One region of the Lysobacter sp. A421 genome, then DNA from elsewhere that is predicted to be linked to it. Evidence: predicted binding sites of a transcription regulator. Region 1 holds the regulator's gene; the other holds the start of a gene.
The links. Region 1 encodes FliA, which starts transcription of late flagellar genes. Its sites were predicted from a motif close to TAAAGTTTNNCNNNCNNNGGCCGATAA; they were not measured.
Positions count from the first base shown of each region.

Region 1 (11,542 bases):
GCTGCTGGGCCTGATCGGCGTGGTCCCGGGAATGCCCAACCTGCCGTTCCTGACCCTGTCGGCCATCGTCGGTTATGCCGCCTGGAAACTGCACAAGCGCGAGACCGCTGGCGCTGCGACCGCGGATGCCGACGAGGTGGCCACCGGCAGCAGCCAGAACCAGGCCATGGCCGAGCTGAGCTGGGACGAAGTGCGCCCGGTGGAGCCGCTTGGACTGGAGGTGGGATACAAGCTGATCGCGCTGGTCGACAAGACCCGTGGCGGTGAACTGCTGGCGAGGCTGAAAGGCATCCGGCGCAAGCTGACCCAGGACCTGGGCTTCCTGATCCCGGCGGTACACGTGCGCGACAACCTGGAGCTGTCGCCCGGCCAGTACCGGATCCTGGTGCATGGAGTGCCAATGGCGACCGGCGAGCTGTACCCGGACCGCAACCTGGCCCTCGACCCGGGCCAGGTATTTGGCCCGTTGGAAGGCATCCCCGGCAAGGACCCGGCATTCGGGCTGGATGCGGTATGGATCCCGCCGGACCAGCGCGCCCATGCCGAATCGCTGGGCTACACGGTGGTGGACGCCGCCACCGTAGTCGCCACCCACCTGTCGCACGTGGTGCGCGAGCGCGCCTCCGAGTTGCTGGGTCACGACGAAGTACAGCAGCTGCTGGCCAGCGTGGGCAAAGCGACCCCGAAACTCGTCGAGGACTTGACGCCCAAGTTGCTGCCGCTGTCAGTAGTGGTACGGGTACTGCAATCGCTGTTGCTGGAAAAGGTACCGCTACGACAGATGCGCCAGATCGTGGAGGCGCTGCTGGAGCACGGTGTGCACACCCAGGACCCGGCCGCACTGACCGCTGCGGTCCGCAACGCACTGGGGCGCTTCATCGTCCAGGAGCTCAACGGCCTCAAGACCGAGCTGCCGGTCTATACCTTGGCGCCGGCTCTGGAACAGGTATTGCAAGAGTCGGTCAACGGCACCGGCGCCGCGTTGGAACCAGGACTTGCCGAGCGACTGCACCAGAACCTCAACGATCTGGTGACGCAGCAGGAGGGACGCGGCGAGCCGGCCGTCCTGCTGGTGCCCGGCGGGATCCGCGCAACCATCGCGCGGCTGGTGCGGCACAGCGTACCGGCCCTGTCGGTACTGGCTTACACCGAAGTACCGGAAGAGAAGCGTTTGCGGTTGGTCGGCTCGATTGGTTGATAAACCAGGGCCTGGAATAACGGGAACAAGGGAACAACGTCATGAGAATCAAGCGCTTCATTGCCACCGACATGCGCAGCGCATTGCGCATGGTGCGCGAGGAACAGGGGGCGGAGTCGGTCATCCTGTCGACGCGTCCGACCGCCGACGGGATCGAGGTAGTCGCGGCGACCGATTACGACGAGGCACTGGTGCATCAGGCGCTGCGTGCCGCGACGCCGGCGCTGTCGCTGGCTGCCACCAGGCCCGACGAACTGCCGCCGGCAACCCCCGGACACGCGGGCCGGAACCACGACGACGCGAGCGACAAGGCAGCCGTGACGCCGGCATCGGGCCCCGACTCGAAGACGTCGCCACCGCGCGACAGTTTCGCCAGCCGCGCACGCGCCGTGTTCCGCATTGGTGGTTCCCCGGCGGAAAACCATGACAAGGAACACGCCGACGCGACCCTGGCCGAGCTCACCGGACACATGCCGCCAACGGCCGTCCTCCACCCGAATGCGTCACGCCCTGCCGGTGCGCGGCCACAGGCCAACGCTGCCCCGACCGCTGCCGCGTTGAACGCAGCAACCGGATCACCGACCCACTTCGAGGCGATGATGAATGCACTCGCCGACCGGGACCTGCTGCCAGCCGATCTTCCAGACCCGGCCCCAGTCCAGGAACCCACCTCACCGGCCACGACGATATCGTCGCTCCTGCCGGCACCGGCCGCTGCGGCCGAGGCCGAGGCCAGCATCAAGGTCGCGCCACCGGCGGTACACGTGGTTGCCGAGCCGGACCCCGGCATCATCGCCATGCGCGAGGAACTGGGTTCGATGCGACGGATGATCGAGCGCGAGATGGGCCAGTTCACCAGCGAACGCCTGCGCGGCTCCCCGGCGCGTGCCGCCGCCTACGACATGCTGCTGGGGTATGGCTGCGACGAGTCCCTGGCACAGACCATTGCCGCCAAGATCAACCCGGCGCTGGACCCGGACAAGGTGCGCGCACCGATGCTCGCCGAGCTGGCACGGATGCTGACCATCAGCCGCAGCGAGCCCATCGACGACGGCGGCGTGATCGCACTGATCGGACCGACCGGCGCCGGCAAGACCACGACCGTGGCAAAGCTGGCGGCCCGCTTTGCCGCCCGCCACCGTGCCCGCGATGTCGCCATGGTGACCACTGACAGCGAGCGCGTGGGCGCAATCGAACAACTGCATGCACATGGACGCCGCCTCGGCATCACCGTATGCGAGTCGAACGGGCCGGAATCCCTGGCCCAGACGCTGGCCCAGCTGCAGGACTATCCATTGGTGCTGGTCGATACCGCCGGTTATGGCGCCCGTGACCGCGCGCTGCTCAGCCAGATCACCTGGCTGCGTGCCACCCGCCAGTTGCGCAGCTTGCTGGTACTGCCCGCCAGCGCACACCCCCATGACATGAGTGAGCTGGTCCGCCGCTACCGGATGGCCAGTCCCGAAGGCGTGGTGCTGACCAAGACCGATGAGACCGGACGCCTTGGCGCGGCCTTGTCGGTCGCCATCCGCAACGGCCTGAGCCTGACCTACACCGCCCATGGCCAAAGCGTTCCAGAGGATCTGGAGGCCGCCGATGCGTCCAACCTGGTCCTGCAACTGGAGAAACTGCGCCGTGCGGCCGATAACCCCTTTGTCACCGAGGATCACCATGCCATCGCCTGACCTCCAACCCGTTCCCGCGATGATGGCGCAGCCTGCTGGCGCCACGCCGACAACGTCTGCGCGCGCGGCCCCGGTCCGGGTCATTGCCGTGGCCAGCGGCAAGGGCGGCGTGGGCAAGACCAGCGTATCGGTCAACCTGGCAATGTCGCTGCAGAACTCCGGCCAGCGCACCTTGTTGCTGGATACCGACCTGGGCCTGGCCAATGTCGACGTCATGCTCGGCTTGTCACCGCGGTTCACCCTGGCCGATGTATTCGCCGAGCGCTGCGAACTGCGCGACACCCTGCTGGAAGGTCCGGGTGGACTTTGGGTCGTGCCCGCTGCCTCGGGCAAGCGCCACATGGTTGAGCTGCTGCCACAACAGCATGTTGGCCTGGTGCATGCCTTCAGCCAGCTGGACCTGCCAATCGACGCCATGGTGATCGACAACGCCGCCGGCATTGCCGACAGCGTGCTGACCTTCTGCCAGGCCGCGCAGGACGTGATCGTCGTGGTGTGCGACGAGCCGGCTTCGGTCACCGATGCCTATGCGCTTATCAAGGTGCTCAATCGCGACCGCGGGGTCAGTCGCATCCAGGTGCTGGCCAACCAGGTCAACAACCCCGGCGAGGGCCGCCAGCTGTTTGGCAAGCTGGAGCGGGTCGCATCGAAATTTCTCGACGTGACCCTGAACTACCTGGGCGCGATTCCCCGCGACGAATGGTTGCGCCGCGCCATTCAGCGCCAGGAGGCGGTAACCCAGGCGTTCCCGTCCAGTCCCTCGGCGATGGCGTTCCGTGACATCACCCGCCGCGCCGGCCAATGGCAGTCCCCGCCAGGCCCCCGCGGGCATGTCGAGTTCTACATGGAACGGTTGATCACGCCCGCCCGGGGAGCCATCGCATGAGCCATGCCGCCGCTGCCTATCGCGCCAGCTTGCCGCGCCAGGATGCATCCGAAGTGGTCGAGCGCCACGGCGAACTGGTCCGTCGCATTGCCCACCACCTCGCAGCACGATTGCCGTCGAGCGTCGAGGTCGATGACCTGATCCAGGCCGGGATGCTCGGCTTGCTGGACGCTGCACGAAACTTCCAGGACGACCAGGGCGCGGCATTCGAGACCTATGCGTCGATCCGCATCCGCGGCTCGATGATCGACGAAATCCGGCGTGGCGACTGGGTGCCGCGCTCGGTACATCGCCGCTATCGCGACGTGATCGCCGCGACCCGCCGGATTGAGCAGGCCACCGGCCGCGCCGCCACCGCGCAGGAGGTTGCCGGTGAGTTGGAGATCGGCCTGGATGAGTACTACCGCATGCTGGAGGAATCCTCGCGCGGCCAGTTGATCAGTCTTGATGCGCACACCGACGAGCACGACGGCGAACCGCGCGTGGCCGCCGCTGGCGATGCCAACCCCGCACGCGCGTTCGATTATGGCGAGTTCCGGGACTCACTCGGCGAAGCCATCGGCGAGCTGCCCGAGCGCGAACAGCTGGTGCTGTCGTTGTACTACGAGCAAGAGCTGAACATGCGCGAGATCGGCGCCGTGCTGTCGATCAGCGAGTCCCGCGTGTGCCAGATCCACGGCCAGTCGATGCTGCGGCTGCGCGCGCGACTGGGCGAATGGCGCGACACCGCCATGGACCCGAGTGACTGAACCATCGCCGCAATCGAATCATCATTTTCAACCGCTTCCCGAGTGCCTCCAGACCCATGGACAAGAATATCCGCATCCTCATCGTCGACGACTTCTCCACGATGCGCCGCATCGTCAAGAACCTGCTCAACGACCTTGGCTTCACCAACACGGCCGAAGCCGACGACGGCACCACCGCCCTGGTAGAGCTGAACAAGGCGAGCTTCGACCTGGTGATCACCGACTGGAACATGCCCGGCATGCCCGGCATCGACCTGCTGAAGGCGATCCGCAAGGATCCCGCATTGGCCAAGGTGCCGGTGCTGATGGTCACCGCCGAGGCCAAGCGCGAGCAGATCATCGAAGCCGCGCAAGCCGGCGTGAACGGCTACGTCATCAAGCCGTTTACCGCCGCGACGTTGGGCGACAAGCTGGGCAAGGTATTCGAGCGCCTCGGGGCGGGCGCGTGAACAGCGACGACCGGCAGGTCATCACCCAACGCCTGCACGCCGCGCTGTGGGCATTGGAAAACGAGGACCATGACGGCTGGCGAGAGAACGTCGATGCGTTGATCCAATGGCGTACCCAACCATTCGTGCAGGGGCTGTCCCGACTCGCACGCGAACTGGAGCAGGCGTTCGGCGAGGATGGCAACGCGCAACCCAATGCAACCTCGCTGCCCGACGCCTGCGCGCGGCTGGAGCACGTGGTCACCCTCACCGAACGCGCCAGCATGCGCTCGCTGGACCTGGTCGATGAATGCAGCGCGCTGCTGCGCCAGCTGCCCACGCCGCTGGACGATACGCAACGCGATGCCATGCTCGGCATCCGCTCGCGACTGTCGGAGCTGACCGCCGCCCAGGGCTACCAGGACCTTACCGGGCAGATCATCCTGCGCGTGGTCTCGCTGGTACGCGCCGTGCACGTCGGGCTGGGTGAGGTGGTCGGCCAGGAGGAGTCCGGCATTGCGCCGCAAGCTTCCAACCGTGGCCACGGCCCCGCGATCGCCGGCCTGGATCCGGAGCCGGTCAGCCAGGACGACGCCAACACACTGCTGTCGTCGCTGGGGCTGTAGCGGCATGGACACCGCGTCCGACATCTGCGCCGACTTTCTGGTCGAGGCGCGCGAGATCCTCGATCAGCTTGGCGAGCAGATGGTCGCACTGGAGCACGCCCCCGCCGATCGTGAATGCCTGAACTCGGTGTTCCGCGGTTTCCACACCATCAAGGGTGGCGCCGGATTCCTGGATTTCCCGGCCATGGTGACGATCTGCCACGCGGTGGAGGATCGACTGAACCTGGCACGTACCGGCGATGCGGTGCTGGATGCCGCTGCCTTCGACGGCTCCCAGCAGGCCCTGGACCTGTTGGTCGACATGCTCGATTGCGTCTCCGCCGGCGAGCCGATGACGCCCGCACCCCAAACATTGATCGACAGCCTGCGGGTCGATGCGGGCATGACCGGAACTCCGGCAAACCACGACATCAAATCGCCAGCCGCCCCCGGCGGCGACGACCTGGATGAGCTCGACTTCGAGGCATTGCTCGACAGCCTGCACGGCAGCGGCGGCACACCCGGCGTGGTGCCGCCTGCAGCGACGCCGGAGCCGCCTGCGGCCATCCCTGCAGCCGTGCTCGCGCCACCACCGGCTCAACCGGCGGCGCCCGGCCCGCCAAAGCCGCGCAAGCCTGCCGCCCCGGCACACCAGGACGAGCCGACGGTGCGTGTCGACGTGCGCCGCCTCGACACCATGGTCAACCTGGTCGGGGAGCTGGTACTGGCGCGCAACCGCCTGAAGACCTTGCGTCCGCGACTGCATGACGAGGAACTCGATCGCGCGGTCGGCGCGCTGGACGGCGCGACCTCGCGCCTGCAGTCAGCGGTGATGATGGCGCGAATGCAGCCGGTCGGCCGCGTGTTCGCCCGCTTTCCCAAGCTCGCCCGCGATGTCGCGCGGCAACTGCAGAAGAATGTCGAGTTGGAAGTCGTTGGCGCGGAGACCGAGCTGGACCGCAATCTGGTCGAGGCGCTGGCCGACCCGCTGGTGCACCTGGTGCGCAATGCGATCGACCATGGCATCGAGTCACCCGAGGCGCGGCGCAACTCAGGCAAGCCCGAGCAAGGCCACGTGCGCTTGTCCGCACAGCAGGAAGGCGACCACGTGGTCATCGAGGTCCGCGATGACGGCGCCGGAATCGACCCGGACCGGATCCGCGACATTGCCGTGCGCAAAAGCCTGGTCGATGCCGACGCCGCAACCAGACTGTCGCCGGACGAGTGCCTGCAACTGCTTTTCCTGCCGGGCTTCTCCACCCGCGCCGAGGTCAGTGACCTGTCCGGGCGCGGGGTAGGCATGGACGTGGTGCAATCACGCATCCACGAGTTGTCCGGCCGGGTCCAGATCCAGTCGGAACCTGGGCACGGCTCGCGCTTCGTAATCCAGGTACCGCTGACCCTGGCGATTCTTCCGACCTTGCTGGTGGAGGTCGACAACGACGTCTATGCCTTGCCCCTGGTCCGGGTAATGGAGGTGCTTGCGCAACTGCCCGGAGCGCCCATGTCGATCGATGGCCAGGAGGTACTCGACCTGCGCGAACAACCGGTGCCGCTGTTGAGCCTGCGCGGCTGGCTGGGTGTCGAACCCGAGGCGACTGCGGGCAGCACCGTGGTCGTGTTGCAAGCCGGCGAGCAGCGATTCTGCCTGTCGGTAGACCGCGTGCGCGGTCGCGAGGAAGTGGTGATCAAGGCCTTGCCACGCACCTTGCGCGGGTTATCGGGCTATGCCGGCGCCAGTCTGATTGGCGACGGCCGGATGGCATTGATCCTGGACGTGGACGCGCTGTATCGAACCGGCGTGCGTGGCACGTCGCGACTCAAGTAATCCCCACCAGCACCGTTAACGGACAGTATGGACAGACTCAGCGTCATCGGCACCGTACTTGCGTTGTTCGCCCTCGTCGGCGGCAGCCTGCTCAAGGGCGCGGGCCTGTCGGGACTGTGGTCGCCGGCAGCATTCGTGGTGGTGATCATCGGCACCCTGGCCGCTATCCTGGTGCAGACACCGATGGACACCTTCATGCGCGCGATGAAGATCGTGCGCTGGGTGTTCCTGCCACCCGCGCATGACCGCCGCGCCATGATCATCCGGATCGTCGAATGGAGCACGGTCGCGCGCCGCCAGGGGCTGCTCGGGCTTGAACCCGAGATCGCCGCGCAAGAGGACCTGTTCGTCCGCAAGGGCCTGCAAATGGTCGTTGACGGACTGGAGCCCGAGACGATTCGGCAGATGCTGGAGATCGAGCTGTACGGACAATCCAGCCGCGACCTGGCGGCGGCAAAGGTGTTCGAGGGCATGGGCGTCTACGCACCCACCCTGGGAATCATCGGTGCGGTAATGGGCCTGATCGCGGTGATGAAGAACCTGGCCGATCCCAGCAAGCTGGGGGCCGGCATCGCGGCCGCGTTCACTGCCACCATCTATGGCATCGGCACCGCCAACCTGGCGTTGCTGCCGGCCGCCAGCAAGCTCAAGGGCCTGATCAACCAGCAGACCGAAGAACGCGAGATGATCATCGAAGGCCTGATCGCCATTGCCCAGGGCGAGAATCCGCGCAACATCGAGATCCGGCTGAACGGCTTCGTACACTGAGATGGCACGCCGACACCAGCATGAGGAACATCAGAACCACGAGGCGTGGGCAATCCCGTACGCCGACTTGCTGACGCTGCTGTTGGCATTTTTCGTGGTGATGTACGCGATCTCCTCGCTTAATGAAGGCAAGTACCGGGTCCTGGCGGACTCCTTGTCCTCCGCCTTCGGCGGCGCGCCGCGAACCATCAGCCCGATCCAGCTTGGCGAGACCCAGTTGCGCGGCTCCTCTTTTGACCGTCCGTCGATCCAGACCGCTGCCTCCAAGGCCGGTCCGGCCGCCGCCACCCCGATCAACTCACCGCGGATGTTGCAAGTGCTGGACATGCCAACCTTCGGCCAGCAGGCGCGCAGCAGGCAGGCCGCGGCTGCCGCAGCGGCGACGACCGAGGTCGAAAACCGGCGTCAGGCTGACCTGCACTTGCTCGGCCAGCGTATCCAGGACGCGCTGTCGGAACTGGTGCGCGAGAAGTTGGTCACCGTGCGTCGCGGGCCGATGTTCCTGGAGGTGGAGATCCAGAGTGACATCCTGTTCGCCAGCGGCATCGCCACACCCAGTCCGCTGGCGGTGGAAACCATCCGCAAGCTGGCCCACGTCCTGCGCGATGAACCCAACGCGGTGCGGGTGGAGGGATACACCGACGACGTGCCGATCGCCACCGCGCGCTTCCCTTCCAACTGGGAATTGTCGGCCGCGCGCGCCGGTAGTGTGGTGCACGAGATGATCGATGCCGGCGTGGAGGCGACACGACTGGCCATGGTCGGCTACGGTCAATACCAGCCAGTAGCCGACAACACCACGGGTGAGGGCCGTAACGCCAACCGCCGCGTGCTGCTGGTCATCCTGGCCTCGCCGCAGGGGCCGGATGCCATCACAGCCCCCTTGGCGCCGGCAGTAGCCGCCGGCGCAACACCTGATTCCACGATGGCGACGGTCGCGCGCCCCAACCCGAACTCCGGAGCCGGCTGACATGCAGACCTGGGCCATTGCCAATCAAAAAGGCGGGGTGGGCAAGACCACCACGTCGCTGTGCCTGGCACGTGGACTGGCCGAGAAGGGCAACCGGGTACTGCTGATCGACCTGGACCCGCATGCGTCACTGACACGTGCTTTCGGGGTGCCATCGGACCCGACGCCGCCGGGCACCCACGACATTTTCTCCAGCCGGAGCGTGGAGCTGTCCACCCTTGCCCGTAGTACCCCGATCGACGGCTTGCAGCTGGTGGCGGCACAGCCTGCACTGGCGACCTTGGAGCGCCGTGGAGCCACCCAGCCCGGCCTGGGCCTGTCGTTGGCGCGCGCGCTGCATGCCACGCGTGGTGGCTATGACCATGTCCTGCTCGACTGCCCACCGACGCTTGGGCTGCTGATGGTCAACGCACTGGCCGCCGCCGACCGGTTGGTGGTGCCCACGCAGACCGACCCGCTGGCGCTTCACGGACTGACCGACATGCTGCGCACCGCGGACATGGTCGAGCGGTCGCGTCGACGCCCGTTGCCACGGCACATCCTGCCCACCTTGTATGACCGGCGTACCCGCGCCGGGGTACGCATCCTGGAACAACTGCATGACAGCTACGAGGCGCTGGTCTGGCCCAAGGCGGTGCCAATGGATACCCGTCTGCGCGATGCCATGGGGCTGACGGCGGCCACGCCACCCAGCGGCCGCGGTGCGCAAGCGTACCGCTCGGCACTGAACTGGTTGCTGGATGCAATACCGCAGCAACAGGAGGCCGCATGAGCTCACAGATGGTGGACAGTTACCTGGACGAGCTGTTGGCACCGCTCCAGGCGGCCACCAGGCTCGTGCCTGCACCAGTGCCCGTCCTCCAACTTGCGCCCGCGCCAGAGGTGGAGTCGGCACGACTTCCGGCCCGCCCGGCGCCAGCACCGGCTCATCAACCGGACACGGTAGCGCCGCCATTGCGGGCGACCACGGCCGGGCATCGCTGGCTGCGCGCCTCCCTGGGCAGCGACCACTACGCGTTTGAACTGCTGCGGGTGCAGGAAGTGGTACGCATGGCCACCATCACTGCCATGCGCGGCACCTCCCGCGCGATGCTGGGCGTCATGAACCTGCGTGGACGCATCGTGCCGGTATTCGATCTAGCCCGCTGGCTGGGTACCGGTGAAGTCACCACCGACGAGAACGTCCGCATCATCGTGGTCGAGCGCGACGACGAGCTGATCGGCGTGCTGGTCTCGGCGGTGGAGGACGTGGTGACGCTGGCGCGCGAGCATATCGAGCCGCCGCTACCGGGCAACGACCCTGGCGGGGTCCTCGGTGTCGCCCGGGTCGGCCGCGCCCCAACGGTTCTGCTGGATGCCAACGCGTTGTTTGAATGAATCTTCAAGTTCCCGCGCACTGCGCCGTTAACGCCATTGACTGCAGCCATTGACTGCAACGGCCACCCATTTCATGAATGAAATATCGTTACAACCCGACCTGGGTATCGAGCACGTCGAAGCGTTACGGGCGACGCTCGCGCCGCTCCTCAACCGTGCCGGCATGCTGGCATTGACTGGCGACCGGGTAGAGCGTGTGCATACCGCCGGCCTGCAGCTGTTGCACGCCTTCATCCGCGACCGCGCGAACGCCGGTCACGGCACCACCATCACCCTGGCCTCGCCTGCCCTGATGGACGCGGCACGCGTGCTCGCGCTGACCGACATGCTGGGGCTCGGTGCACCGGTTGGAACGGCTGGCGACCTTGAAAACACTGGAGATCCCGCATGAGCGCCAAGCTGCTGATCGTCGATGATTCCACTTCCATGCGGCAGATGGTCGCCTTTGCCCTGTCGTCGGGCGGCTACACCGTGCACGAGGCGGAAGACGGACAGGCTGCACTGGATATCGCCAGGACCACCCACTTCGACGCTGTGGTGACCGACGTCAACATGCCGCGCATGGACGGGATCGAATTGATCCGCCAGCTGCGCCAGCTGCCCGGCTACAAGTTCACCCCGCTGTTGATGCTGACCACCGAGTCGGGTGGCGACAAGAAGCAGGAAGGCCGCGCCGCCGGCGCCACCGGCTGGCTGGTCAAACCGTTCGATCCCGAGCAGTTGCTCGCCACGGTTCGCAAGGTTCTCGCCTGACACCATGGACATCACCCAATTCCACGCCGCGTTCTTTGAGGAAAGCCGTGAAGGGCTGCAAGCCATGGAAGCGGGTTTGTTGCGCCTGGAAGCCCAGATGGAACCGGATCTGGAGCCCGGCCTCGCCGACGGTGACACCATCAACGTCATCTTCCGCGCCGCGCACTCGATCAAAGGGGGGGCGGCCACGTTCGGCTTCGGTGACGTCACCGACCTGACCCACCTGTTGGAAACATTGCTGGATGAGACCCGCTCTGGCCATCGCTATCTCGACCACGTCGCCATCGATGCGTTG
Region 1 covers NZ_JBSVRL010000005.1:161,564-173,105, forward strand. Annotated here, with positions in the region: gene flhA (flagellar biosynthesis protein FlhA) at 1-1,198, shown strand, start outside; gene flhF (flagellar biosynthesis protein FlhF) at 1,240-2,883, shown strand; gene ACW7G6_RS13425 (MinD/ParA family protein) at 2,870-3,769, shown strand; gene ACW7G6_RS13430 (RNA polymerase sigma factor FliA) at 3,766-4,518, shown strand; gene cheY (chemotaxis response regulator CheY) at 4,575-4,967, shown strand; gene ACW7G6_RS13440 (protein phosphatase CheZ) at 4,964-5,572, shown strand; gene ACW7G6_RS13445 (chemotaxis protein CheA) at 5,577-7,379, shown strand; gene ACW7G6_RS13450 (flagellar motor protein) at 7,407-8,147, shown strand; gene motD (flagellar motor protein MotD) at 8,149-9,117, shown strand; gene ACW7G6_RS13460 (ParA family protein) at 9,119-9,889, shown strand; gene ACW7G6_RS13465 (chemotaxis protein CheW) at 9,886-10,494, shown strand; gene ACW7G6_RS13470 (STAS domain-containing protein) at 10,568-10,885, shown strand; gene ACW7G6_RS13475 (response regulator) at 10,882-11,247, shown strand; gene ACW7G6_RS13480 (chemotaxis protein CheA) at 11,252-11,542, shown strand, end outside.

Region 2 (11,542 bases), 110 kb from region 1:
GCGGTCGGTCTTGACGTAGAAACCGTCGATCGACAGGCGGCCGGTTTCTCCGAGGTCGGCGGTGTAGGAGACGTTGCCCGAATAGTCCTGCCCGTCGCGGGTGTCGGTCTGGTCTTCCCACGAGACCAGCCCGCGGTCCTGGGGATTGTCGTAGCGGTCACTGCGCTTGATCTTCGGGTTGTAGCGGTCCTGGACATTGATGCCGACCAGCAGGCGGCCGCCGAGCGCTTCGCCGGAGGTCACCGCGCCAAAGGTCGGCTGGATCTCGCCGTCGTCGTAGCGCATCGCGCCGACACGGATGTAGCTGCCGTCGAACTCGTAGGCGTCGCGCAGCACGATGTTGATCGCTCCGGCCACGGCGTCGCCGGAGCGGTTGGCGCTGTTGCTGCGCAGGATCTCCACGCGCTCGACCATCTCAGCGGGGATGCGGTCGACCCAGAACGAGCGGTCGTCGCCGGCGCCCGGCACCTTCTTGCCGTTGACCAGTATCTGGGTGTAACCCGGATCCAGTCCGCGCAACTGCACGCCGTCGTACTCGAGCACGTCGGAGACGAACACCGCGCTGGGCACGCGCTTGAGCATGTCGCCAACCGTGGACGGCTCGAAGCGCTGGAAGTACTCCAGGTCGTAACTCAGCACCGGCGCGATGTCCGGGGTGCGGTTGCGGTAGGTGATCTCACCCTGCACCACCACGGCGTCGAGTTCCTTGATTGCGTCGCCAGCCGGCGTGGATGCCGGCGCCATGGCTGCAACCGGGACGGCAACGGGGACAGCCTGAGCGAACGCACCACTTGCGGCCGCCATCGCCATGACCGCGATGCCGCGCGAGAGCGCAACCGTAAGGGGAGACTGCTGCATTCAGGGGTGCCTGCGCCGGTTGAAGCCGTAAGTTCTACGGCCCCTTCATGGCACTGATATGACGAGCGGGTTGTCATCGCCGTGACGCATTGGCGCGATACAAACCTCCGCCAGCGCGCGCGATTTCGACGCCCGCATTTACCGGATCTTCCCGATGCAACTGCGTTACTCCCCGCTCGCCGCCGTCCTCGCCTCGACCCTGGTGCTGGCCGCCTGCGTCAGCCAGCCCGCCGGCAGCGAACGCGAGCCCGACGAGGGCGACGACATCCTTGCACCCACCACCGGCTACACCACGGTCGCCGAAGCCTTCCTCACCGCCAACACCCCGGCCGAGAACATCGACTCGCCGGCCAGTTGGACCGACGACGCTGGCAAGACGTGGTTGATCGCGACCGCCAAGGACACCCACCGCCTCGCCGTATACGACGGCGACAGCGGCGCGCATGTCCGCGATATCGGCGGCGAAGGCGCGGCGTTGGGGAAGTTTCGCCGGCCCAATGGCATCGCCGTACTTGACGACGCCGCATCTGGGGCGGGGCAGGCGCTGCTGTTCGTGGTCGAGCGCGACAACCGCCGCGTGCAGGTGCTGGCGCTGCCCGGTTTCGAGCCGCTGGGTGCGTTCGGCCAGCAGCAACTGCGCCAACCTTACGGCCTTTGGGTCAACCGCCTGGCTGACGGCGGTATCGAAGTGCTGGTCAGCGACAACTACATGTCGCCAACCAACGAGGACCTGCCGCCGCCACTGGGCGAGCTGGACGAGCGGATCAAGCGCTACCGCCTCGATACCGCGGCGCTGGCCGATGGCCGGGTACAGGCGCGACTGGCCGGCATGTTCGGCGACACCACCGCCGCGGGTGCGATCCGGATCACCGAGTCGCTGGTGGGCGACCCCACGCATGACCGCCTGCTGATTTCGGAAGAGGACCAGGCCGGCGGCACCCTGTTGCGCGAGTACGGGCTGGACGGCAGGTTCCGTGGCCGCAACATCGGCGGCGACGTGTTCCAGGCCCAGGCCGAGGGCATCGCACTGTGGCAATGCGACGACGGCAGCGGTTACTGGATCGCCACCGATCAGTTCGCCGACCGCAGCGTGTTCCACGTGTTCGACCGTATCAGCCTGGCGCACCTGGGCGCGTTTGCCGGCAACACCGTGGCCAACACCGATGGCGTGTGGCTGCAGCAGGCACCGACCACGCGCTTTCCGGCCGGGGTGTTCTATGCGGTCAACGACGACCAGGGCGTGGGCGCGTTTGACTGGCGCGATATCGCCCGTGCACTAGAGCTCAAGGCCGGCTGCACGCAGTGAGTTGCGCGGCGGCGACCGGCGCCGGTCACGCGCTGGCCGCGATCCGCAGTACGTCGTCCAACAAGGCGGCGGCGGTGACTTCGGCCCCGGCACCGGGGCCCTGGATTACCAACGGCTGTTCGCGGTAACGGTCGGACCAGATCGCGACCTTGTTGTCGGTGCCGGTGCCGGCGGCCAGCGGATGATCCTCGGGCAACGACTCCAGGCTGACGCGCGCCTCGCCCCGACCATTCTGGATATGTTCCAGGCGCGCGATGAAACGCAGTTTGCGCCCGTCCTTGCGTGCGGCAGCGAATCGCTCACGCAACGCGGCATCGAGTGCGGGCAATGCCGCATCGACCTGGTCGCGGGGCAGCGCGGCAAGCGCTGCAGGCACCAGCGACTCGACCTCCACCTCATTGCTGTCCAGCGCTACCCCGGCGCTGCGGGCAAGGATCAGGATCTTGCGCCGTACGTCGTCACCCGACAGGTCCTCGCGCGGGTCGGGCTCGGTGTAACCCGCCTGTCGTGCCTGGCGGACGAAGCCGGAAAACGGACGCTCGCCGTCGTAATGATTGAACAGCCATGCCAACGAACCCGACAGCACCCCGGCGATCGCATGAATGCCGTCACCGCCGGCTTGGAGCTCGCGGATCGAACGCAGTAGCGGCAAGCCCGCGCCCACCGTGGCGCTATCGCCGTAGCAGGCACCACCGTGCGCGGCAGCCGCGCGAATCCTGCGCCACCGTGACAACGAGCCGCCCTGGCCGAGCTTGCACGCGGTGACTACGTGGATGCCGCGGGTAAGCCATTCGGCATGGCGCTCTGCCACCGCTTCGCTGGCAGTGGCGTCAACCAGAATGCGCGGGCCACTGTTACCCAGACCGGGCGCGACGTGGTCGAGATCTAACGCATTCGCCATGGACGCAGGCGTGTGCGGTGACTGCACGGCCGCAGCGCCGAATGATCCATCGGGACTGGGACAAAGCCCCCCGTCGTCATGCAACCCCATGCGTGAGTTGGCCACCACAACCAGCAACACGCGATCACCCAGCGGCGTGCCGGCCCAACCCGACAGCCGGGCCAGCACGGCGCTGCCGACATTGCCGGTGCCGAGCAACGCCAGCCGCGCGGGTCCCGGTCGGTAGGCCGCAACAGCCTCCGGTGACCGCGCGAGCACTGCCGCCGCGGCGCTCATTTCGCCACGCGTTTGTTGTCGACCAGCGTCGCCTGCACGCGCTCCAACGCGGCGGTGATGTCGGCGACCAGGTCATCGACATGCTCGATGCCGACCGACAACCGCAGCAGCCCGTCACCGATGCCCGCTTTCGTCCGCGCTTCGGCCGACATTGCCGCATGGGTCATCGTCGCCGCGTGCGCAACCAGGCTTTCCACGCCGCCCAATGACTCGGCCAGGGTGAAGTACTCCAGCCCATCCAGGAATGCGCGTACCGCTGTTTCTGCATCCAGCTCGCCATGTTCCGTCTCACCATGTTCCAGCTCGACACTCAGCATCGCGCCGAATCCGCTTTGCTGGCGAGCCGCGACAGCATGACCCGGATGGCTCTCCAACCCCGGGTAATGCACTACGCGCACGGCCGGGTGCGCATCCAGCAACTCGACCAGGGCGAGGGTGTTTTCCTGATGCACGCGCAGGCGCGCATCCAGTGTGCGCAGACCCCGCAAGGTCAGGAAGCTGTCGAACGGCGAACCGGTGATGCCCAGGCAATTGGCCCACCACGCCAGCGTCTGGTGCACCTCGGCGTCTTTGGCGATCACCGCCCCGCCCACCACGTCGCTGTGACCGTTGATGTACTTGGTGGTCGAATGCACCACCACGTCGGCGCCAAACGATATGGGTTGCTGCAACGCGGGTGACAGGAAGGTGTTGTCGACCACCACCCGCGCGCCAGCCGCATGCGAGGCCTCGATCACGAAGCGCAGGTCGGTGATGCGCAGCAACGGGTTGGATGGCGTTTCGATCCATACCAATGCCGGGCTTTGCGCCAATGCCTCGCTCAGCGCGCGCGCATCGGTCAGGTCGACCGTGATCAACTGGAACGCACCCTTGGTTGCCAGCGCATCGAACAAGCGCCAGCTGCCGCCATAGGCATCGTGAGGTACCACCAGCCGGTCACCTGGCTTGAGCAATGCGTTCAGCACCAGGGTGATCGCGGCCATGCCGGTCGCGGTGATCACACCGCCTGCGCCACCCTCCAGCTCGGCCAGTGCCTCGCCGAGCAGATCGCGGGTCGGGTTGCCACTGCGGGTGTAGTCGTAGGTGCGCTTGTCGTTGAAGCCGGCAAAACTGAAATTGGACGACAACACCAACGGCGGTGTCACCGCACCAAACGCGAGGTCGCGGTCGATGCCGGCACGCACCGCGGTGGTGGAACGATGACCTTGACGACAGTCCAGCGAATGCAGGCTCATGCCGATGCCCGCGCGTCGGCTTCGACGGATGCCTGTGCATCGGCGACATCCAGCAACGCCTCGCGCAGGATGCGGTCGATCGCTTCGGGTTCCTTGAGGAAGGCATCGTGGCCGTACAGCGATTTCAACACCTGCAGGCGGGTCTCGCCACGCAGGCGTTCGACCAGCTCATAAGCGTCGGCCACCGGCACCAACCGGTCCTCGGCCACCGCGACCACGGTCACCGGCACCCGCACCGTTTCCGGTGACAGCGCCTGCAGGTCGATCGACTCGGACAAACGCACGAATGCGGTCGCGGCGGTGCGGTTGGCGTAGTGGTTTCCGCAGTGCTCCAGATAGTCCTCGGCTGCCACGCGCACCTGGCCATTGACCACCTTGGCGGCGCCGAAACGGCCGTCGAACTCCTCCGGCGTGCGGTAACTCAGGATCGCCAACTGGCGCGCCAGGGCCAGCCCGTGGGTATCGTCGCATTGCAACGCACCCAGCGTAACCGCACGTCGCTGCAACGCACGCCAGGCACTGGCATAGGGATGGGAACGATGGCAGCCGCTGATCGCCACCAGCCGGTGCAGCCGGCTCGGATACAAGGCGGCGAACTGCAGTCCGACCATGGCGCCGTAAGAACAGCCGATGAAGGCGGCCAGCCGCTCCACGCCCAAGCCATCCAGTAGCGCCGCAATCACATCGGCCTGGTCGGCCGGGTCGATCGGTGCGTCCAACGCACCGTCGCTGCCAACCCAGTCGAGGGACAAAATGGCGTGATGCCCGGGGTCCAGCGCGCGGCCTGAACCGCACTGCGCGTCCCACCAGCCGGCATTGCCGAAGGCCGCACTGGCAGCAACGTGGCGGTCGGCGGAGATGCCGCCGGCCACCAGCACCACCGGCAACCCGGGGTCGCCAATCCACTCGTAACGCACCACCAGCGCGCGTCGGCCGGCATGGCGCAAATCAAGCTCGACCCGGATCTCGCCACGTCGTGCATGGCCAGCCGCAGCGGTATCGGTTGAGACGTTCAGGGACGACGGGATAGCAAACGGGGTGGCAGACGGGGCAAGTTGCAGGCTCATGGCGGCTTCCGGAGTGGCGGGAGCCATCGAGCAGGATGGCCGGCACACCCCGAGGCGAGCCGGACAACCATCTTCCGGTGACCGGCCAGAGGACCGGGTACCGCAGGAATTGGCACCTTCGCGTCGCTTGCGCTGCGCTAGGTTGCCCCGGCTTCAAAGGGCCTGTCCCTCTGCCGGTCTCGATGGATGCGAAAGAGTCTGCCAGCGTATTTTCGAAGTGTCAATCGCTTTATCCGGATTGAGCGATTGATAAGATCTTCCAGCTACTGAGATCTCGGCGCTGCCGACAAACCACTACACTGCCGCCCCATCGCCGCCCGCCTCATTGAAGATACCGCCGCATGATCCGTCGCCTGCTTGCCATCGCCTGCACCGCGCTCCTGCTAAGCGCGTGCGCCACGGTCTCCGTCCCGACAACCGGGCTTCACACCGTCGCAGAGCGCTACATCTCCGAGCCGTATCCGGAAGCCGAGCTGGATTCGCTGGCGACCTGGCACGCACACGACGGCAGCACCTGGTTGATCGCCAGCGCCAAATCCACCCACGAGCTGATGGTGTTCGATGTCGACAGCGGCGCCTTGTTGCGCACCATCGGCGGCAAGGGCAAGAACTCCGGACAATTCAACCGGCCCAACGGCGTGGCCGTGCATGGCGACCGCCTGTTTGTCGTGGAACGCGACAACCACCGACTGCAGGTGTTCGACCTGCCGGGGCTGCAGCCCCTCGCAAGCTTCGGCGAGGACGTGCTGCGCAGCCCCTACGGCCTGTGGATCAACGACACCGCACCGGGCGAGATGGATATCTACGTCACCGACAGCTTCATGTACGGCGAGCGTTACGACATCGTGCCGCCGCTGCCCGAGCTCGACCAGCGCGTACGCCGCTTCCACGCGCACACCGATGCAACCGGTGAATTGCAGATTAATTACCTCGGGTCGTTTGGCGAGACCACGGAGCCCGGGGCGTTGCAGGTGGTCGAGTCGATCGCCGGCGATGCCGCCCACGACCGTCTGCTGATTGCCGACGAGCATGGCGCTGCCGCAGCCGGCGCAGCCCCGTATCCCTCCGGCAACCAAAGTCGCCGCATGTCCACCTTGCGCGAGTACACCCTCGACGGCCGCTACACCGGCGTCAGCCTGCCGTCGGGCACATTTGCGGCCGATGCCGAGGGCATTGCCTTGTGGCCGTGCCGCAATGGCACCGGGTATTGGGTTGCCGTCGACCAACACGATCCATTGACGAGCTTCCACGTGTTCGAACGCAACAGCCTGCGTCCGGTGGGCAGCTTCCACGGCCAACGGACCTCCGGTACCGACGGCATTGCCTTGCACGCCGCCAGCACGCGGGCATTTCCTGATGGCGTGCTGGTCGCCGTACATGACGATCAAGCGGTGGCCACATTCGATCTGGCGGATATCGCCAATGCCCTTGGCCTTTCCGCGGATTGCACTGGCGCCCGATGACGCGCTCCCGGCGACTGGTTCCGGGCCTGGCGATCGCGTTGATGGGCATCGTTCCGATCGCGCTCGCCGGCACCCTGTACCGCTGGACCGATGCCAACGGCGTCAACCATTACGGCGACCGCCAGCTCCGGGACACCGCTCCCCCGGTGGAGAGCGGCAGGATTCCGGCGTTCGTCGAACCCACGGCGATCGCCCGGCTGCGGATCGAGGCACGCGGCAGCGAGTACTACGTCTGGGCCGACAACCAGCTGAGCGGTCCGATCGAGGTGATGCTGCATTACCGGCACCACCGCAACACCACCAGCGATCCCGCACTACCGGCGCGAGCGACGGTTCCCACCGGCGGCAGCACCGTGGTGTCGGTACTGCGAGCAACCGATCCTGGCCAGCCGGTGGACTTCGACCTGCGCATGGACAGCCTGCCGGGCAACCCGAGCGCGGCACCTGGCGATACCACCTACCTGCTGCCGGTGGCGCGCGACACCGCGGAAATCGACCAGGGCTATGGCGGAACCTTCAGCCACGACGACCCGGAAAATCGCTATGCGGTCGACTTCGCGGTACCGGTCGGGACACCGGTACTGGCAGCACGTGGCGGCGTGGTGATGCAACTGGAAGAGGGCTTCGAACGCACCAGCCTGGACCGGGATGCCTACGCCGGCCGCGCCAATTTCATCCGGCTGCTGCACGACGACGGCGCGATGAGCCTGTACGCCCACCTGCAGGTCGATGGGGTGCTGGTCCAAGCCGGCCAACGCGTCACCGCCGGCCAGCAAATCGGCCTGTCGGGAAACACCGGCTTCACCACCGGTCCACACCTGCACTTCGTCGTGCAGGTGAACCGTGGCATGCGGCTGGTCTCACTGCCATTTCGCATGCAGGGCGTCGAGATTGAACCATCGCGTCCCGCCGCTGCGTTGAGCAGCGACGTCGCCGGAGGGTGACCGCGATGCCGGATCAGGCCGCTTCCGCCTGGCCCAACTCTTCGGACATCGCCCGCCACCTGGGAAGTTTGTCGAGCATGCCGACCGCGTGCAGGTAGCCTTCGTCCACCGGCGTGTCGCGCACCAGCGCGGCGGCGACATGCACCGCGCCGGTGACCCAGAAGCCGGTGGAACGCATGCGGCGTGGCCGGGATTGATGGGCCACGGCCTCCACGATGGGCATCGGCAGCCCCCACAGGCCAAGCAGGTACGCGCCAGCCTCGGCGTAACCCGGACTGGCCGCACTGATGTCCGCATCGCCGTCAGGCTCGGATGCAAGTTCCGGGTCGGTCTCGCCACCAATGCCGGGTAACAGCAGGCCCACCTCGGCAAGCAGCCCGGCGGTGGCCGCCAACTCGGCACTGGGGCCGGCCAGCAGTTTCCGGGCCAGGCGCGACGTCGCCAGTGCGCGCCATTGCATCGCCTCCCGGTCAACATTTGTGGTCTCCTCGCCGGATCCGCCAAAGGCCTCACTGACCAGGACCAGTTGTCCCAGCATGCCCATTCCCAGGCGGGTCACCGCCGAACGGATATCGGTAATCTCCCGTCCGGCGGAGAAAAATGCGGAGTTGCACAGTCGCAGCACCTTGGCCGCCAGCGCCGGATCCTGTGAAAGCACATAGGCGATCTCGGCCATGCTCACATCCGGATCGCCCATCAGCTGCACCAGTTCGATATACATCCGCGGCGCCGGCGGCAACGACTCGACCTGCCCGACACTTCGTTTGAGCTCTTCGTTGTCCAGCAACTCCCGCAGATCGATGAACCCCTCGACCGCATCGATCAACTCCCCGCCGTCCAGTGGTTTGTGCAGTACGCGGTGCGCGCCAGCCAGGGCGTGCATGGCCTCGCCACCCTGCCCGCGCTCCAGCAGCAGGATCCGCACCGCATCGGGGTGCTTGGCCCGCAGCTCGGTCAGCACGTGGGAGCCATGCAAGCCCAGGTCCGTGACCAGTACGTCGACCTGCCGGCCCAGGGTAATGACGGCGGCAGCGTCAGCGACGCACTCAACCTGCCAATCCAGTCCGAAATCGGCAAGCACCAACTTCAGCTCATCGGCCTGTCCTGCATCCTCACCGGCAATAACTATGAACACTGATAATTCTCCATGGACGTGGCGAACGAATCGTCCGCCCAACCGCGGTAGCGGCCGGCGTCAGCCGGACTTTAGGGCCGTCCGGACCCCGGTCACATTCGCCACCCCCTATAATTGCGTCCTTCCCCGCTCTGCTGGCGTGCCCGTGCGCGCCGTCCCCATGTCCGATGTTTCCCAGCAGGCGCTGCGCCGCCGCACCTTCGCCATCATTTCCCACCCCGATGCCGGCAAGACCACGCTGACCGAGAAGCTGTTGCTGTTCGGCGGCGCGATCCAGATGGCCGGCTCGGTCAAGGGCCGCAAAGCCGCCCGCCATGCCACCTCCGACTGGATGAAGCTGGAGCAGGAGCGCGGCATCTCGGTGACCTCCTCGGTGATGCAGTTCCCCTACAACGGGCACATCGTCAACCTGCTCGACACCCCGGGCCATGCGGACTTCGGCGAGGACACCTACCGGGTGCTGACCGCGGTCGACTCGGCGCTGATGGTGATCGACGTGGCCAAGGGCGTGGAAGAACGTACGATCAAGCTGATGGAGGTCTGCCGGCTGCGCGACACGCCGATCATGACCTTCATCAACAAGCTGGACCGCGACGGCAAGGACCCGATCGACCTGCTCGACGAGGTCGAGAGCGTGCTGGGCATCCAGTGCGCACCGGTCACCTGGCCGATCGGGATGGGCAAGCGGCTCAAGGGCGTGGTCCACCTGGTGACCGGCGAGGTCCACCTGTACGAGCAGGGGCGCAACTTCACCCGCCAGGATTCGACCATCTTTTCCTCCATCGATGACCCCGGGCTGGAAGCGCGGATCGGCGCTGCGGCGCTGGCCGAGGCACGCGGGGAGCTGGAGCTGGTCCAGGGCGCCAGCCATCCGTTCGAGTTGGACAAATACCTCGCCGGCGAACAGACCCCGGTGTTCTTTGGCTCGGCGGTCAACAATTTCGGCGTGCAACTGCTGCTGGACTTCTTCGTCAAGCATGCTCCCAGCCCGCAGCCGCGCGCGACCACTACCCGTGACGTGGATCCGACCGAAGACAAGCTGACCGGCTTCGTGTTCAAGATCCAGGCCAACATGGACCCGCAGCATCGCGACCGGGTCGCCTTCATGCGGATCTGCTCGGGCAAGTTCACCGCCGGCATGAAGGCCTTCCACGTGCGCACCGGCAAGGAACTCAAGCTCGCCAACGCGCTGACCTTCATGGCCAGCGACCGCGAGATCGCCGAGACCGCTTACTCCGGCGATGTCCTGGGCATCCACAACCACGGCACCGTGTCGATCGGCGACAGTTTCAGCGAAGGCGAGCCGATCACCTTCACCGGCATCCCCAACTTTGCACCGGAACTGTTCCGGCGTGCGCGCCTGCGCGATCCGCTCAAGCTAAAGCAATTGCAGAAGGGCCTGGCCCAACTCAGCGAAGAAGGCGCAACCCAGTTTTTCCGGCCGCTGATGAGCAACGACCTGATCCTCGGCGCGGTCGGCGTATTGCAGTTCGAGGTGGTCGCCTACCGGCTGAAGGCCGAGTACGGCGTGGACGCGATCTTCGAGTCGGTTGCCGTCTCCACCACCCGCTGGATCCGTTGCGACAACGAGAAGAAGCTGGAGCAGTTCCGCGACAAGAACGCCAGTCACCTGGCCCTGGATGCGGCCGACCAGCTGGTCTACCTCGCCCCGACCCGGGTCAACCTGCAGTTGGCGCAGGAGCGCGCGCCGGATGTCGAATTCCTCGCCACCCGCGAGCAGGCGCATGCGGTGAGCGTGAGCTAGCCACTGAACGCGCCACAACGTATTCACTCCCGCTTTACCGGCCAGTATCGAAGGTGGACAGCAATGTCCTCCTGAGGGTTCCGACCGATGCCAGCCCCCGCAGCCGCGGACGCGCCACAGCAACCCGGCGGCCAGACCTCCGGCGCCGGCAACGCTGGACGCTGGTGGCAACAGCCGCGCCGCCACCCTTGGCTGACGGCATTGGGCGTGCTGGTAGTGGCACTGGTCGTGCTGATCCTGCTGTGGGACTGGAACTGGTTCAAGGGGCCGGTCGAACGTCAGGTCGAAGCGCGCACCGGGCGCGAGTTCAAGATCGGTGGCGACCTGGATGTCGACCTGGGCTGGGTGCCGACGATCCACGCTGACCAGCTGAGCTTTGGCAACGCCGACTGGTCACGGCAGCCGACCATGGCGACCGCCGACCGGCTCGACATCAGCATCGACCTTCGCCGGCTGTTGCGCGGCGAGGTCCGCATTCCCGAACTGCGCCTGGCCGCCCCCAGGTTGAACCTGGAAGCGAACCCGAAAGGCGGTGGCAACTGGCAGTTCGGCAGCACCGGCGGCGATACCGACCTGCAGTTCCGGCGCGTGT
Region 2 covers NZ_JBSVRL010000005.1:53,719-65,260, forward strand. Annotated here, with positions in the region: gene ACW7G6_RS12900 (TonB-dependent receptor plug domain-containing protein) at 1-858, opposite strand, end outside; gene ACW7G6_RS12905 (phytase) at 1,013-2,164, shown strand; gene ACW7G6_RS12910 (homoserine dehydrogenase) at 2,190-3,341, opposite strand; gene metB (cystathionine gamma-synthase) at 3,338-4,576, opposite strand; gene metX (homoserine O-succinyltransferase MetX) at 4,573-5,643, opposite strand; SAM riboswitch class I at 5,708-5,832, opposite strand; gene ACW7G6_RS12925 (phytase) at 5,985-7,106, shown strand; gene ACW7G6_RS12930 (peptidoglycan DD-metalloendopeptidase family protein) at 7,103-8,050, shown strand; gene ACW7G6_RS12935 (HDOD domain-containing protein) at 8,064-9,185, opposite strand; gene ACW7G6_RS12940 (peptide chain release factor 3) at 9,346-10,950, shown strand; gene ACW7G6_RS12945 (AsmA family protein) at 11,038-11,542, shown strand, end outside.
Region 2: a site for FliA is predicted at 9,233-9,259, ahead of ACW7G6_RS12935 (HDOD domain-containing protein). Genes of this name have one in related genera too.